DNA from 2 places in the Blastococcus sp. TML/C7B genome. Region 1 is predicted to be linked to the other one. Evidence: riboswitches for the same ligand, from Rfam matches in the RefSeq annotation. Region 1 holds a riboswitch; the other holds the start of a gene.
The links. A riboswitch is a leader RNA that binds a small molecule or an ion and turns the genes downstream of it on or off. The one in region 1 is predicted to bind cyclic di-AMP.
Positions count from the first base shown of each region.

Region 2: linked by a shared signal. The riboswitch ahead of JKP76_RS11350 (C40 family peptidase) and the one ahead of JKP76_RS13620 (hypothetical protein) in region 1 are both predicted to bind cyclic di-AMP.

Region 1 is NZ_JAEOAA010000002.1:125,200-132,187, reverse strand. Features, by position in the region: gene JKP76_RS13635 (siderophore-interacting protein) at 1-218, shown strand, start outside; gene JKP76_RS23520 (NADPH:quinone oxidoreductase family protein) at 289-1,260, shown strand; gene JKP76_RS13625 (hypothetical protein) at 1,278-1,583, opposite strand; gene JKP76_RS13620 (hypothetical protein) at 1,684-2,571, opposite strand; cyclic di-AMP (ydaO/yuaA leader) riboswitch at 2,583-2,736, opposite strand; gene JKP76_RS13615 (TetR/AcrR family transcriptional regulator) at 2,890-3,498, opposite strand; gene JKP76_RS13610 (MMPL family transporter) at 3,664-5,847, shown strand; gene JKP76_RS13605 (SGNH/GDSL hydrolase family protein) at 5,879-6,679, opposite strand; partial or broken gene JKP76_RS21150 (phosphoenolpyruvate carboxykinase) at 6,986-6,988, shown strand, end outside.
Region 2 is NZ_JAEOAA010000001.1:2,349,512-2,356,499, forward strand. Features, by position in the region: gene JKP76_RS24035 (hypothetical protein) at 90-239, shown strand; gene JKP76_RS11340 (HAD domain-containing protein) at 766-1,287, opposite strand; gene JKP76_RS23440 (WhiB family transcriptional regulator) at 1,322-1,663, opposite strand; gene JKP76_RS11350 (C40 family peptidase) at 1,882-2,394, opposite strand; cyclic di-AMP (ydaO/yuaA leader) riboswitch at 2,410-2,556, opposite strand; gene JKP76_RS11355 (hypothetical protein) at 2,944-3,090, shown strand; gene JKP76_RS11360 (D-2-hydroxyacid dehydrogenase family protein) at 3,194-4,147, shown strand; gene ilvA (threonine ammonia-lyase IlvA) at 4,272-5,540, opposite strand; gene JKP76_RS11370 (ATP-binding protein) at 5,578-6,003, opposite strand; gene JKP76_RS11375 (STAS domain-containing protein) at 6,073-6,435, shown strand; gene JKP76_RS11380 (hypothetical protein) at 6,432-6,988, shown strand, end outside.

The DNA of each region.
Region 1 (6,988 bases):
CGGAACTGCCGCCCGGCCGCGGGCACCTGTTCGTGCACGGCGAGGCCCACGCCGTCCGCGAGCTGCGCCGGCACCTGCGCGCCGTGTGCGGCCTCGACGCGGAGTGGACGTCGATCTCCGGCTACTGGCGGCGCGGCGACACCGAGGACGGCTGGCAGTCGACCAAGCAGGAGTGGAACGCGCAGATCGCGGCCGAGGAGGCCCCGGCGCCGGCCTGAGCCGCCCGCCCGGCCGCGGCGGCCGTCTGACAAGCTCGGAGCCCCACCGACCCCCACCGCAGGAGGACCCGTGCGCGCCGCCCAGATCTCCACCCTCGACGGCCCCCGGGCGATCCAGGTCGTCGACGTCCCCGAGCCCGAGGCCGGCGACAAGGTGCTCATCGACGTCCACGTCGCCGGCGTCACCTACCCCGAGGTGCTGCAGAGCCGCGGCGAGTACCAGATGAAGCCCCCGCTGCCCTTCACCCCGGGCAGCGAGGTGGCCGGCGTCGTGCGCTCCGCCCCCGAGGGCAGCGGCTTCACCGCCGGCCAGCGCGTCGCGGCCTTCCCGTCGCTCGGCGGCTTCGCCGAGGTCGTCGCCGCGGCGCCGTCGCTGACCTTCCCGCTCCCGGACGGCGTCAGCTTCGAGCAGGGCGCCGCCCTGCCCATGAACTACCTGACCATGCACTTCGCGCTGCGCCGACGCGGCCAGCTGCGCGAGGGCGAGTCGGTGCTGGTGCACGGCGCCGCCGGCGGGCTCGGCACGGCCGCCGTCCAGCTGGCCAAGGCCTACGGCGCCCGCGTGCTCGCCGTCGTGTCCAGCGACGCCAAGGGCGAGGTCGCCCGCGCCGCCGGCGCCGACGAGGTCGTGCCGGCCGACGGCTTCCGCGACGCGGTCAAGGAGCTGACCGGCGGCAAGGGCGTCGACGTGGTCGTCGACCCGGTCGGCGGCGACCGCTTCACCGACTCGCTGCGCAGCCTGGGCCGCGAGGGCCGGATCCTGGTCCTCGGCTTCACCGGCGGGGAGATCCCCACGGTCAAGGTCAACCGGCTGCTGCTCAACAACGTCTCCGTCGTCGGCGTCGGCTGGGGCGCGTTCTGGTCCGTCGGGGCGCCCGGCTTCCCCAAGGAGCAGTGGGAGGACCTCTACCCGCTGCTCGAGGCCGGGAAGCTCGACCCCGTGCTGGGCAGCGTGCACCCGCTGGAGGACGTCGTCGCCGCCGTCACCGAGCTCGACGAGCGCCGGGCCGCCGGCAAGGTCCTCCTCCGCGTCCGCGGCTGACCGCACCGGCTGCGGCGCTACTCCCCCAGGAGGCGCCGCAGCCGGCGCGCCGGCTCGCGCACCAGCAGGCCGGGCAGGCGCAGTGCGGCGGTCGCGGCGCGCACCCCGAACCGGAGCAGGTCGGGCCACTCGGCGGGCCTGGGCGCGGCCGCCACGGGCCGCTCCCGCACCGGCGGGGGCACCGGCGGCAGCGCGGGCGGCAGCAGCACGTCCATCGCGGCATGGGTGCGGCGCGGGGCGCGCAGCGAGGCGAAGGACGGGATCGGCGGAGCCGCGGGCGACTCCTCGTCGTCGGGGCCCCGTCCACGACCGGTCGTCGTCACGGTGCGCTCCTCCAGCTCGGTCTCCGGGAACGGGCCGCGTGCTCGGAGGAGCCGCCGCCCGGGGCCGTCGACACTAGCGCCGGCCCGCTGGGCGCCGCGCTCAGCGGTAGTTCACGTGCACGTGGTCCATGTGGTTGGCCGTCGCGCCGCCGCGGTTCTCCATGGGCTTCCACGCACCGCCCGGCGTGCTCATCATCCGCTGCTCCCAGATGAGGTACTCCACGCCGAGCTCGCTCCAGTGCGCCACGTGGTAGGCCACGATCGCGTCGCCGAGGGCGCCGTTCGCCATGACCATGTAGTCCACCGCGAGGCCCGAGGGGTGGCCGCCGGGGTCGGTGGCGCTGGGCCGGGTGCCGCCGAGGGTGATCGAGCCCGCCCCCGGGACGTTGCTGACGACGGCGTCCGCGGCGGCCTGCGCCCGCGGCTTGATCGCACCGGCGCTGTTGCTGATCGTCGCGCGGGTGGTGGCGGCGACCGAGCCCGCGGCCCGCGCGACCGCCGCGGCCGGGGCCTGTGCGGCCGGCGCGGGCTTCGCGGCAGCGGCCTGCGCCGCGGCCAGCTCGGCGAGCTCGGCGGCCTGCCGTGCGGCGGCCTCCTCCGCGGCCCGCCGGGCGGCGGCCTCCGCGTCGGCCCGCTGCTGGTCGAGCACCGCCTGGTCGGCGGCGGCCTGGGTGGCCAGCGCGGCGAACTCGGCGTCCTCACGGCTGCTGCGGCTGGCGGCCAGGTCGGCCAGCGGCCCCAGGTCCCGCGCGACGTCGACCGCGCCGGAGCTGCCCTCGATGCCGAGCTGGCGGGCGACGCTGACCGACTCGGTCTGCGCCGCCTCGGCCTGCGCGTCCGGGCCGGGCCCGACGACGAGGTTCACGATGACGGCGCCTGCGGCGGCGACGCCGATGTAGACGGCCGGCCGGCGGGTCGCCGACGGGGGGCGCCGGTGGGCGGCGGGGCGGGTGGACCGGGGTCGTGCGGTGGTGCTGGGGCGCGCCATCCGGCGGCTCTCCGTTCTTCCGATACCGCCTACCGGGTTAGCTGACGGATTCGGGCTCAGAAGTGCCCTACCCGCGGCGGACGGCGGTCCGGCGCGCGATTCACCCCAGTGCTGCGGTGGGTCCCCGGCTCCCCGCGCCCCGGAGGACGACGGCGACTCAGCGGCGCCCGGCGGCTTCCCCGGGTGGGGACGGTGCGACCGACGGACCGCGCCACGGTAGGCAGCGTTACGGTTCCGTGACAATCGGCGACCGGGCCACGCGGGGCCGGGACGGGCCCCCTACCTGGGGCGATGCGCCGGGTGTGAGGTGCGCCGCAGCTATGCGGGGCCCGGGCGTGTCGAGCGCCTCGGCAGCAGCAGTCGCCGCCCGCTCTCGATGAGGTGCTCGCGGAGCTCGGCGTCCTCCAGCGCGGCGGAGCCGGGATCGGCGGCCGGGCCGGGAAGCCCGACGAGGAACAGCGTGGCCGCGACCCGGAGGGCGGGGTCGGGACCGGCGAGCTGGTCGACGATCCGCTGCAGCACGCCCATGAGCGCCGGGTTCTGTTCGAGCAGGTGCCGGACGGCGACGTCGCCCATGAGCACCGACAACCCGCCGCGGTTGCCGATCAGCAGGTCGACGAGGCCGGCGACCAGCAGCTCCACCCGGCCGCGCCGGCTGCGCTCCGCCTCGGCGGCGACGGCCAGCCGCTCCAGCTCGTCGAGCGCGGGCCGCAGGGCGGCCAGGATGATCTCGTCCTTGGAGCGGTAGTGCCAGTAGACGGCCGCCTTGGTGACGCCGAGGGCGTCGGCGATCTTCTGCAGCGAGGTCTCGCTGACGCCGTCCTCGGCGAACAGCCGCAACGCGGCCTGCAGCAGGCGGGCGCGGCCGGCCCCCGCGGTGCGGTCGGTGCCACCCTCCGGAGCCGTGCTGCCCGGTGCTGCGCTCATCGCTCCCCCTCCCGACGTGTGCCATCTCACCTAGCCGATCGGCTAGGGCCAGCCTAGCTGCGCGGTTAGTCTCCTCGGAGCCGGCACGTCGCGTTCACCGACGCCGTCCGAGCCTGCGGACCGGCCCTCCGGCGCCGCGCCCGCCACCCCGATCGAGGAGTTCTCGTGGCCACCCTGCTCTACCGGCTCGGCCGGTTCTCCTTCCGCCGCCGCGGCCTGGTCGCCCTCGTCTGGGCGCTGCTGCTGGCGGTGTTCGGCGCGGGTGCGGCCACGCTGTCCGGGCCGACCTCGGACTCCTTCACCATCCCCGGCGTCGAGTCCATCACGGCCTTCGACACCCTCGAGCAGAAGATGGGCACGGCGGCGGACAACGCCTCGGCCCGCGTCGTCTTCCGCGCCGAGGGCACCGTGGCCGACGACGGGACGCGCAGCGCGATCGAGCAGGCGCTGGCCGAGGTCGCCGAGGCGCCGCACGTGGCATCGGTGACCGACCCGTTCCTGGAGAACGGCGTCTCCGCCGACGGGCGGACCGCGTACGCGCAGGTCGCCTACGACATCCAGACCATCGACGTCTCCGAGACCGACCGCGAGGCGCTGTTCGACGCCGGCCGCAGCGCCGAGAGCGCCGGCCTGCAGGTCGAGTTCGGCGGCGACGCCACCCAGGGCGTGCCCGAGCAGAGCGCCGCCGAGGTGATCGGCCTGCTGGTGGCGGCGCTCGTGCTGGCCCTCACCTTCGGCTCGCTGGTGGCCGCCGGCCTGCCGCTGCTCACCGCGATCATCGGCGTGGCCCTCGGCGTCTCCGGCGTCACGATCGCCACCGGCTTCGTCGAGCTGAGCTCCAGCACCCCGACGCTGGCGCTGATGCTCGGCCTCGCCGTCGCCATCGACTACGCGCTGTTCATCGTGTCGCGCTACCGCCACGAGCTGTTCCTCGGCCGGGAGCCGGAGGAGGCCGCCGGCCGCGCCGTGGGCACCGCGGGCTCCGCCGTGGTCTTCGCCGGCCTCACGGTGGTCATCGCGCTCGCCGCGCTCTCCGTCGTCGGCGTCCCGTTCCTCACCGCGATGGGCCTGGCCGCCGCCGGCACCGTCGCCGTCGCCGTCGTCATCGCGCTCACCCTGCTGCCGGCCGTGCTGGGCTTCGCCGGCCTGCGGATCCTCGGCACGCGCGGCCGCGCCCGCCTCGAGCGCGAGGAGCAGGCCGCGCAGCCGTTCGGCGCGCGCTGGGGCGCCGCCCTGGTCCGCCACCGGCTGGTCGCCCTGCTGGTCACCGCCGGCACGCTGCTCGTCGTCGCCGTCCCGGCGCTGGACCTGGAGCTGGGCCTGCCGGACGAGAGCACCGCCGCGCCGGACAGCACGCAGCGCAAGGCCTACGACCTGGTGAGCGAGGGCTTCGGCCCGGGCTTCAACGGACCGCTGCTGGTGCTGGTCGAGGGCGCCGGGGAGGGCGGCGCCGTCGCCGGGACCGAGCAGGCCCAGGCCGCCATCGCGCAGCTCGACGACGTCGCGGTCGTCGCACCGGCGCAGTTCAACCCGGCGCAGGACACCGCGGTCATGACCGTGATCCCGGCCAGCGGCCCGGCCACGGACGCCACCGAGGAGCTGGTGAGCACCATCCGCGACCTGGCGCCGCAGCTGCGGGCCGACACCGGGGTCTCCCTGGCCGTCACGGGAGTCACCGCGGTGACCCTCGACGTCGCCGACAAGCTCAACGCCGCGATGCTGCCCTACCTGCTCGTCGTCGTCGGGCTGGCGTTCCTGCTCCTCCTGCTGGTGTTCCGCAGCGTCCTGGTGCCGCTCAAGGCCGTGCTGGGCTTCCTGCTGAGCGTCGTCGCCACCTTCGGCGCCGTCGTCGCGATCTTCCAGTGGGGGTGGCTCAGCGGCGTGTTCGGCGTGGAGAGCACCGGGCCGATCATCAGCCTGCTGCCGATCTTCCTCATCGGCGTGCTGTTCGGCCTCGCGATGGACTACGAGGTCTTCCTCGTGACCCGCATGCGGGAGGAGTACGTCCACGGCGCCACGCCGGACGAGGCGGTCGTCGGCGGCATGCGCCACGGCACCCGGGTGGTCACCGCGGCCGCGCTGATCATGATCAGCGTCTTCGCCGGCTTCATCCTGGCCAGCGACACGATCATCAAGACGATGGGTTTCGCCCTGGCCTTCGGGGTCGCGGTCGACGCCTTCCTCGTCCGCATGACGATCGTGCCCGCGGTGCTCTCGCTGCTGGGCCGCTCGGCCTGGCGGCTGCCCCGCTGGCTGGACCGGGTGCTGCCCGACGTCGACGTCGAGGGCGAGAAGCTCACCCGCGCGCTCGAGGACAGCCCCGCGGCGAAGGAGCCGGTCGCCGTCTGAGCCCGGCGACCGGCCCCGGCGGGGTCGCCGATCAGAGCCGGCGGAGGGCCTTCAGCGCCTCCGCGGCCATCCCGGCCTCGCCACGCGCGTTGGGGTGCACGATCACCGGGTTGGTGCCCTGGAGCACCGGCTCGACCCAGCGGACGCCGAGCGGCTGGCAGGCGTCGTGCCCGTCCGAGGCCCGGCTCATGTCGACGTAGGTCACGCCGGTCGCCTTCGCCGCCCGGCGGACGGCGTCGTTGAGGGTGGCCTGCACACCGCGCAGGTAGGGGATGTCACCGGTCGCGATCGGCATCTTGTCGAAGCAGCCGCCGGCCGCCGGGACGATCCACGGGTAGCCCAGGATCGCGACCTCGGCCCGCGGCGCCTTCGCCCGCACCGCCTGGAGCACCTGCACCAGGGCCGGGTAGGTCGTCGTCCGGATGGTGTCCTCGTAGGACGTGCCGTACGTGTCGCGGCACGGGCTGCCCTGGCCGAGGGTCGAGAGCCCGGCAGCGCCGCACTGCAGGATCGCGTTGAGGAACACGCTGCTGTCGTTGCCGCCGATCGTCATCGTGACCACCTGCGTGTCCGCGGCGACCGCGTCCAGCTGGGGAGCCACGCCCGGGTACTGCGCGGCCAGGAAGTCACCGGTGTCGGCGGCCCCGCAGGTCACGTCGGTGAGCTGCGCGCCGGTCGCGGCCGCGATGACGTGCGGGTAGTTCGCCGTCGAGCGCAGGCACTGCGGCGGCGCGGTCAGGTCCGGCGGCAGGACGCCGGAGGCCGCGCTGTAGGAGTCGCCCAGCGCGACGTAGCGGACCGGGCCGCCGGCCGACGACGGTGGCGCGAGCACCACCAGCGAGACTGACGAGGACGAACAGGCACGCGACGAGACGGCGCACGGGAGCACTCCAGCGGGGCGGGGACGAGGTGCCGGGGACAACGAGCGCCCGCCTGCGGCGTTACGGACGTCACACGTGCGAGCGGTGGAAGCACTCTTCCGGATGCCCGGCGACGGTCCGCGGGACTCCCGACGTGCTCCGGCCGTAACAGGCCTGACACCATTCCCGGAGTTTCCCGATCACGGGGCCGCCCCCGCAGGCGCGCGAGCGCCGCGGTGGCTGGAACCCGCCTGGGACGAGAAGGTGGGTCGTAGCGGATG
Region 2 (6,988 bases), on a different contig from region 1:
GGGGGAGGTGCCGCGCGCGGGGCTGCGGACGATCCGAGACCACCCTGACCGACACCGCGCACCGCTTCCGCGCCGGCCACCGGATCCGCCTGCAGGTCTCCGGTGGGGCGCACCCGCGCTACGCCCGCAACCTCGGCACCGGCGAGCCGCTCGGGAAGGCCACGCGCAGCCGACCGGTCACCCACCGGATCCGCTCCGGCGGGCCGACGCCGTCGTCGATCACCCTCCCGACGGTCTGATCGGTGCGTGGCCGTTCGGGGACGCGGGCGGGAGCAGCAGCCCGAGAAGCGGAGCGGCGCCCTCCGCGCTGAAGTCGGTGACCGGGACGACCGCGCCACCCTCCGGGCGCGCCCAGCAGGGCAGGTCCTCGGCCCGCCCGCCGGGGAGGACCACCGGGACCAGGGCGGGGCAGTGGCCGGGCGGGACGTCGACCTCCCGACTCGGCAGGGCCGTCGACGCGACGACCAGCACCCAGGAGACGGTGGTGTCCTCCAGCAGCCGCTGCAGGTCCGGGGGCTCGTTGGACGTCAGCGACTTCCAGCCACGCCTCGACGCCGGCGGTGGCGAGGAACGCGCAGAAGGCGCGCGTTTGGTCGGCCTCCGCGGGGCCGGCCGGCGCGGCCAGCACCAGCACACGGCCTCCCGTCGGCCGGGTTCGGTTCGCTTCGGTTCCGGTATCCACGGTTACCCCCTGCGGTCCACCGCGCAGAGTGGCACCGCGACGGGCGGGCGGACAGGTCTTGCGGCGCGGCCGGGCGGCGGGCGTCAGCCGCCGTCGGCCAGCCAGCGCTCGACCCGGTCCAGCTCGGCGTGCGTGAGCCCGGTGGAGTAGGCGGGCGCCACCACCAGCACCTGGCCGTGGCCGCTGATCCACGCGCTCGCGTCGTCGGCCTGGTCGGCGAGGTCGTCGTCGATCCAGACGATGCGGCGGCCCGGCTCCGCCGCTGCGACGGCCTGCGCGGCGGTCAGCTTCCACCAGCCGGCGACGCCGCCGAGCGTGCCGCCGAAGCCGGTGGGCAGCGCGTCGCGGCCGTGCGTGCGCAGCCCGCGGGGCAGCCCCAGCGGCCCGGCCAGCAGCTCGTCGGCGAGCTCGGTCCACGTGGTCAGCCACTGCAGCTCCACCCGGCCGGACTCGTGCAACGCCCGCAGCCGGGCCACGACCGACGGATCCCAGGACAGGACGTAGCCGTTGAAGCGGCCGCGCCGCCAACCCACGGGCAGGTCGTGCCGGACGGCGTTGAGCACGCCGTCGACGTCGAGCAGCAGCACCGGGGGAGGAGGCGTCACCTCGTCGTCCCTACCCGGCGCGGGCTCCTGCCGCTCAGGCGGTGATGGCGTCGCGACGGGCCACGCGCAGCCGCCGGCGCTCGCGCTCGGAGAGCCCGCCCCAGATGCCGAAGCGCTCGTCGTTGCGCAGCGCGAACTCCAGGCACTCGGCCCGCACGTCGCAGCCGGTGCAGACGCGCTTGGCGTCGCGGGTCGAGCCGCCCTTCTCCGGGAAGAACGCCTCCGGGTCGGTCTCACCGCACAGCGCCGACAGCCGCCACGACTCGTCGTCGGGGGCGACGGGCTCGGTCCACGGGGTGCTCCACGACGGCTGGTCGTGGGTGTCGACCGTCTCGTCGGGGACCAGGGACAGGAAGGGGCGGTAGGACGAAGGCACAGCGCTGCTCCAGGGGAAGTGGGGCGGGGGGTGACGGACCGGTACGGGCCGTCGGCTGGCACTGACGTTATCTGCGCGTGATCTGACGCGCTCCGGCGGATCAACCCGAAACCGGACCGTCCGGTTGGCGCATTGTGTGGACACGTCGACGGGTCGCCATGTCGCCGTGTCGACACCGGGCCGGTGATGGCCCGGCCCGGTGCCGACAGCTGCGGAGATCAGGCGACGCGGCGGGTGCTGTGGTAGCCGGGCACCGAGTCGACCCGCACGATCGAGACCGGCTTCCCGTAGGTCGACGAGTGCACCATCATCCCGTTGCCGATGGCCATCCCCACGTGCCCGACCGGGTCGTAGAACGTGATCAGGTCACCCGGCTGCATGGCGTACCAGGGGACCTCGACGCCGGCGGTCGCCTGTGCGCGCGACGTGCGCGGCAGCTGCACGCCGGCCGCCTTGTAGGCCGCGAAGGTCAGACCCGAGCAGTCGAAGCCGCCGGGGCCCGTGCCGCCGTACACGTACGGCTTGCCCTGCTGCGCCAGGGCGTGGTTGACGGCCGCCTGCGTGGTCGGCGTCGGTGCCGGGGCTGCGGAGAACATCACGGGCGCAGCGGCGGCGGGCGGGGCGACGGCGACCGAGGCGGCCAGGGGGGTGAGGGCGAGACCGGCGCCGGTGAGGAGGGCGAGGGTCGCCCCGCGGACGCGGCTGGACGAGGACGTGCGGGTAGTCGTCATGGACGACGCGTTCTCCTGTTCTCCATCAACCGCCTACCGAGTTAGCTGACGGGTTCGGGCGGGGAGATCGCCCGGCGGGACCGGTCGAGCCGGTCGCGCTTCACCCCAGGGACTGCGCGTGGGTCCCCGGCCCGGCGCCGAGACGTTCGGCGCCGGTTCGGCGGTGTCCGGCCGGGTGTCGCCGGAGGCGACGTCGAAGGCCTCGGCCGGACCGCGACGACGCTAGGTGGATCGACCGGCCCCTGCCGGACCGCGCCGCGGCGTCGTCCGGGTGATGGGCCGGCCGCCACGCCCGGGTGCCCGTTGGGCGACTCGCGGCCCCAGCACGCCGGTCGCCGTCCGGCCCCGCCGGCACCTCTCGCCCACATAGCGGAACGTGATCGGGCGCTTACTTCTCTGTGCGAGGCGTGGCGTCACCGACGGCAGCGGCCCACTCACGCGGCTCGGCGCCGATCGCGTCCTCCGGCCGGTGGACCGGGATCCCGACGGGGGTTGGCGGCCGCCGTCACGGGGCAGGGACGGGGTCAGTCCACAGCTGAGGAGGCGAACATGGCCGGAATGCTCCGGAAGCTCATCGCGTCCGGGGTCGCCGCACGGGTGATCCAGGAAGCGCGCAAGCCGCAGAACCAGGCGAAGCTCAAGAAGATGCTCGCCGACTTCCAGAACAAGAACGCCGGCGGCAAGCGCCCCCGCTGACCCACCGGCGCCCGACGACGGCCCCCGACCGCATCCGCCGGTCGGGGGCCGTCGCACGTCCGGCGCCGGGCCCCTGGCGACGGCGGTGTAGTAGACCGGGGGCGTGATCCGCATCGCCGTCCTCGACGACTACCAGTCCGTCGCCGCCGACTTCTGCGACTGGTCCCGCGTGCCGGGGCCGGTCCAGGTGGTCGGGTTCCACGACTCGGTCTCCGACGTCGAGGCGCTCGCCGCGCGGCTGGAGCCCTTCGACGTCGTCGTCGCCATGCGGGAGCGCACCGAGTTCCAGCGGGACCTGCTCGAGCGGCTGCCGAACCTGCGGCTGCTGGTGACCACGGGCATGCGCAACCGCGCGATCGACGTCGCCGCGGCCGCCGAGCGGGGCATCACCGTCTGCGGGACCGGTGCGGGGGCGGCAGCCACCGCCGAGCTCACCTGGGGGCTGGTCCTGGCCACGCTGCGGCACATCCCGCGCGAGGACGCCTCCGTCCGGGCCGGGGGCTGGCAGCAGACCCTCGGCGGCGACCTGGACGGCGCCCGGCTCGGCGTCGTCGGGCTGGGGCGGCTCGGCAGCCGGGTCGCCCGCGTCGGCCAGGCGTTCGGCATGGACGTCGTGGCGTGGAGCCAGAACCTCACCGACGAGCGGGCCGCGGAGGTCGGCGTCCGCCGGGTGGAGCGCGACGAGCTCTTCGCCACCGCCGACGTCGTCACGGTCCACCTGCTGCTGTCCCGGCGGACCCGCGGCCTCATCGGCGCCGACGACCTCGGCCGGATGAAGCCGACCGCCGTCCTGGTCAACACCAGCCGCGGGCCGATCGTCGACCAGCAGGCGCTCCTCGACGCGCTGCACGGCGGCCGGATCGCCGGCGCCGGGCTCGACGTCTTCGACACCGAGCCGCTGCCCCGGGACCACCCGCTGCGCTCGGCCCCGCGCACCGTGCTCACCCCGCACCTGGGCTACGTCACCCGTGGCACCTACGAGGTGTTCTACGGCGAAGCGGTGGAGGACGTCGCCGCGTGGGTGGCCGGCGAGCCCGTGCGGGTGCTCGAGCCGTAGGACCGCGGACGCCGCCCACCCGGGCCAGGGGGTCCGCCCGGGGGGCGGTCCGTCGGTCCTAGTGCTCTGAGTCGCCACAGACTCAGAGCACTAGATCCGGCAGGACGACCTGCCGGGGAGCGGGTCAGACCAGGAAGCGGTAGGCCGTCGACCCGGGCAGCAGGTGCTCGATGCGCAGCGGGCTGGCCTCGACCCGCTCGAGCAGCTCGGCCAGGCCCTCGACCCGGCCCAGCTCGATGCCGGTCAGCGCGGCGCCGGTCTCCCGGTTGTCGCGCTTGACGTACTCGAACCGCACGATGTCGTCGTCCGGGCCGAGCACCTCGTCGAGGAAGCGGCGCAGCGCGCCGGGTTCCTGCGGGAACTCGACGAGGAAGTAGTGCTTGAGCCCGCGGTGCACCAGCGAGCGCTCGACCACCTCGGCGTACCGGCTGACGTCGTTGTTGCCGCCGGAGAGCACGCAGACCACCGTGGAGCCCGGCGCCAGGTCGATCAGCCCGCCGCTGAGCGCCGCCGTCGCCAGTGCGCCCGCGGGCTCGGCGATGATCCCGTCGGTCTGGTACAGGTCGAGCATCTCGGTGCAGATCTGCCCCTCGGGGACGGCCAGGAGCTCCGCGCCCGCGTCGCGCACCATCGGGAAGGTGACCGCGCCGGCCCGGCGGACCGCGGCGCCGTCGACGAAGGTGTCCATCTCCGGCAGGTCGACCGGCTGACCGGCGGCCAGCGCCGCGGCCATGTTCGCCGCCCCCGCCGGCTCCACGCCGATGAGCCGGGTGGTGGGGGAGTGGGCGCGCAGCCAGGTGCCGGCACCCGCGAGCAGCCCGCCACCGCCGACCGGCAGGACGACGACGTCCGGCGGTTCGGGCAGCTGCTCGAGCACCTCCACGGCGACGGTCGCCTGCCCGGCCACCGTCGCCGGCGAGTCGAAGGCCGGCACCAGCGTGGCCCCCGACGTCGCCGCGAACACCGCCGCGGCGGCCGCCGCCTCGTCGTACGAGTCGCCGGTCACGACCAGCTCGACCATGTCGCCACCGAGGGCGGCGATCCGCTCGCGCTTCTGCCGCGGCGTCGTCCCGGGCACGAACACCCGGCCGCGCACCTGCAGCGCGCGGCAGGCGTAGGCCAGGCCCTGCCCGTGGTTGCCCGCGCTGGCGCAGACGACGCCGGCGGAGCGCTGCTCGGGACCGAGCGCCGAGATCATCGTGTACGCGCCGCGGATCTTGTACGAGCGCCCGACCTGCAGGTCCTCGCGCTTCAGCCAGACGTCGGCGCCGGTCAGCGCGGAGAGCCGGGCGTTGCGCTGCAGCGGCGTCCGCTCGGCCACGCCGTCGAGCCGGCGGACGGCGTCGCGCACCTGCGCCTCGAACCCCTCGGGGGACTGGTGGACAGCGTTCACGCCGTCATCGTCGTCCACCGGTGCGCAGGGGTCGGGATCAGGGCTGGAGCAGTCGCAGGGTGGGCTCGGTGCGCAGCCGCTTGATCAGCTCCACGCGGTGCCGACCGTCGTCGGACCGGACGAACTCGAGCTTGTCGACCAGCGCCTGCATGAGGACCAGACCGCGGCCGGTGTCCAGCGGCGACCCCTCGGCCGCCGTCGCCTGCTCGAAGTCGAAGCCCTGGCCGTCGTCGAGCACGCTGACCCGGCACGTGTCGTCGGTGATGGCGACGTCGACCTGGTACTCCTCGTGCTCCCCGGCGTGCTGCACGACGTTCGCGCACGCCTCGGTGAGGGCGAGCACGACCTCCTCGATCGTCGACCTCGCGACGTCCAGGTGCTCGAGCGCCTGGCGCAGCAGCCCGCGCATCAGGGGCAGGCTGCGCGCATCGCGCGGCAGCCGGACGCTGAACGAGATGTCCATGGCAGGTCTGTCCCCTCGGCACCGATGTCCTACGCTCGACGGAACGACGAGATGAGAGGGGGCGGTGCAGTGCTGTTCGACGTGGAACCGGCGACCGTGGCCGGCCGTCCCGCCCTCACCGTACGTGGTGAGCTCGACCTGTCGACCGCCCCGCGCCTGGAGGCCGCCGCGGACGAGTCGATGGTCCGCTCGCCCGAGTTCGTCATCGACCTCACCCACACCACGTTCCTGGACTCCTCCGGTGCCCGCACGCTGCTCGGCATCGCCCGCAAGGCCGGCACGGCCGGCGTCCGGCTGCACGTGGTGGCCCCCCGGTCGAACGGGCCCGTGCGGCTCACCATCGACCTGCTCGACCTCGGCGCCTACGTGCCGCTGGTCAGCTCGCCCGGCGAGATCCGCGCGACCATCGCCGACCGCGACGCCGGAGCGTGACCGCCGGTCGGGTCGACGACGAGGCGCTCGCGCGCTGTGCAGACGAGCCGATCGCCGTCCCCGGCGCGGTCCAGCCGCACGGGGTGCTGCTCGGCGTCCGTGAGCCCGACCTCGGCGTCGTCGTCGCCTCGGCGAACGCCGCGGAGCTGTTCGGTCGGACGCCGGCCGGCCTCGCCGACGTGCTGGACGACGAGGCGCTCGCGACCCTGCGGACGGGGCTGGCCGGTGACCTCGCCGAGGTGAACCCGCTGCGCATGACCGTCGCCGGTACGGAGGTCGACCTCGTCCTGCACCGGGCGGACGGGCTGCTGATCACCGAGTGGGAGCCCGTGGCCGGCGCAGAGCAGGCCGGTGCCGCCTGGCACCGGCGGCTGCCCGGTGTGCTCCAGCGGCTGGCGGCGTCGACCACGCTCGAGCAGCTCAGCGCGACGCTGGCGCGCGACGTCCGCACGGTCACCGGGTTCGACCGGGTGATGGTCTACCGCTTCGACCCGGAGTGGAACGGCGAGGTGATCGCCGAGGCCCGCCGGGACGACCTCGAGCCGTTCCTCGG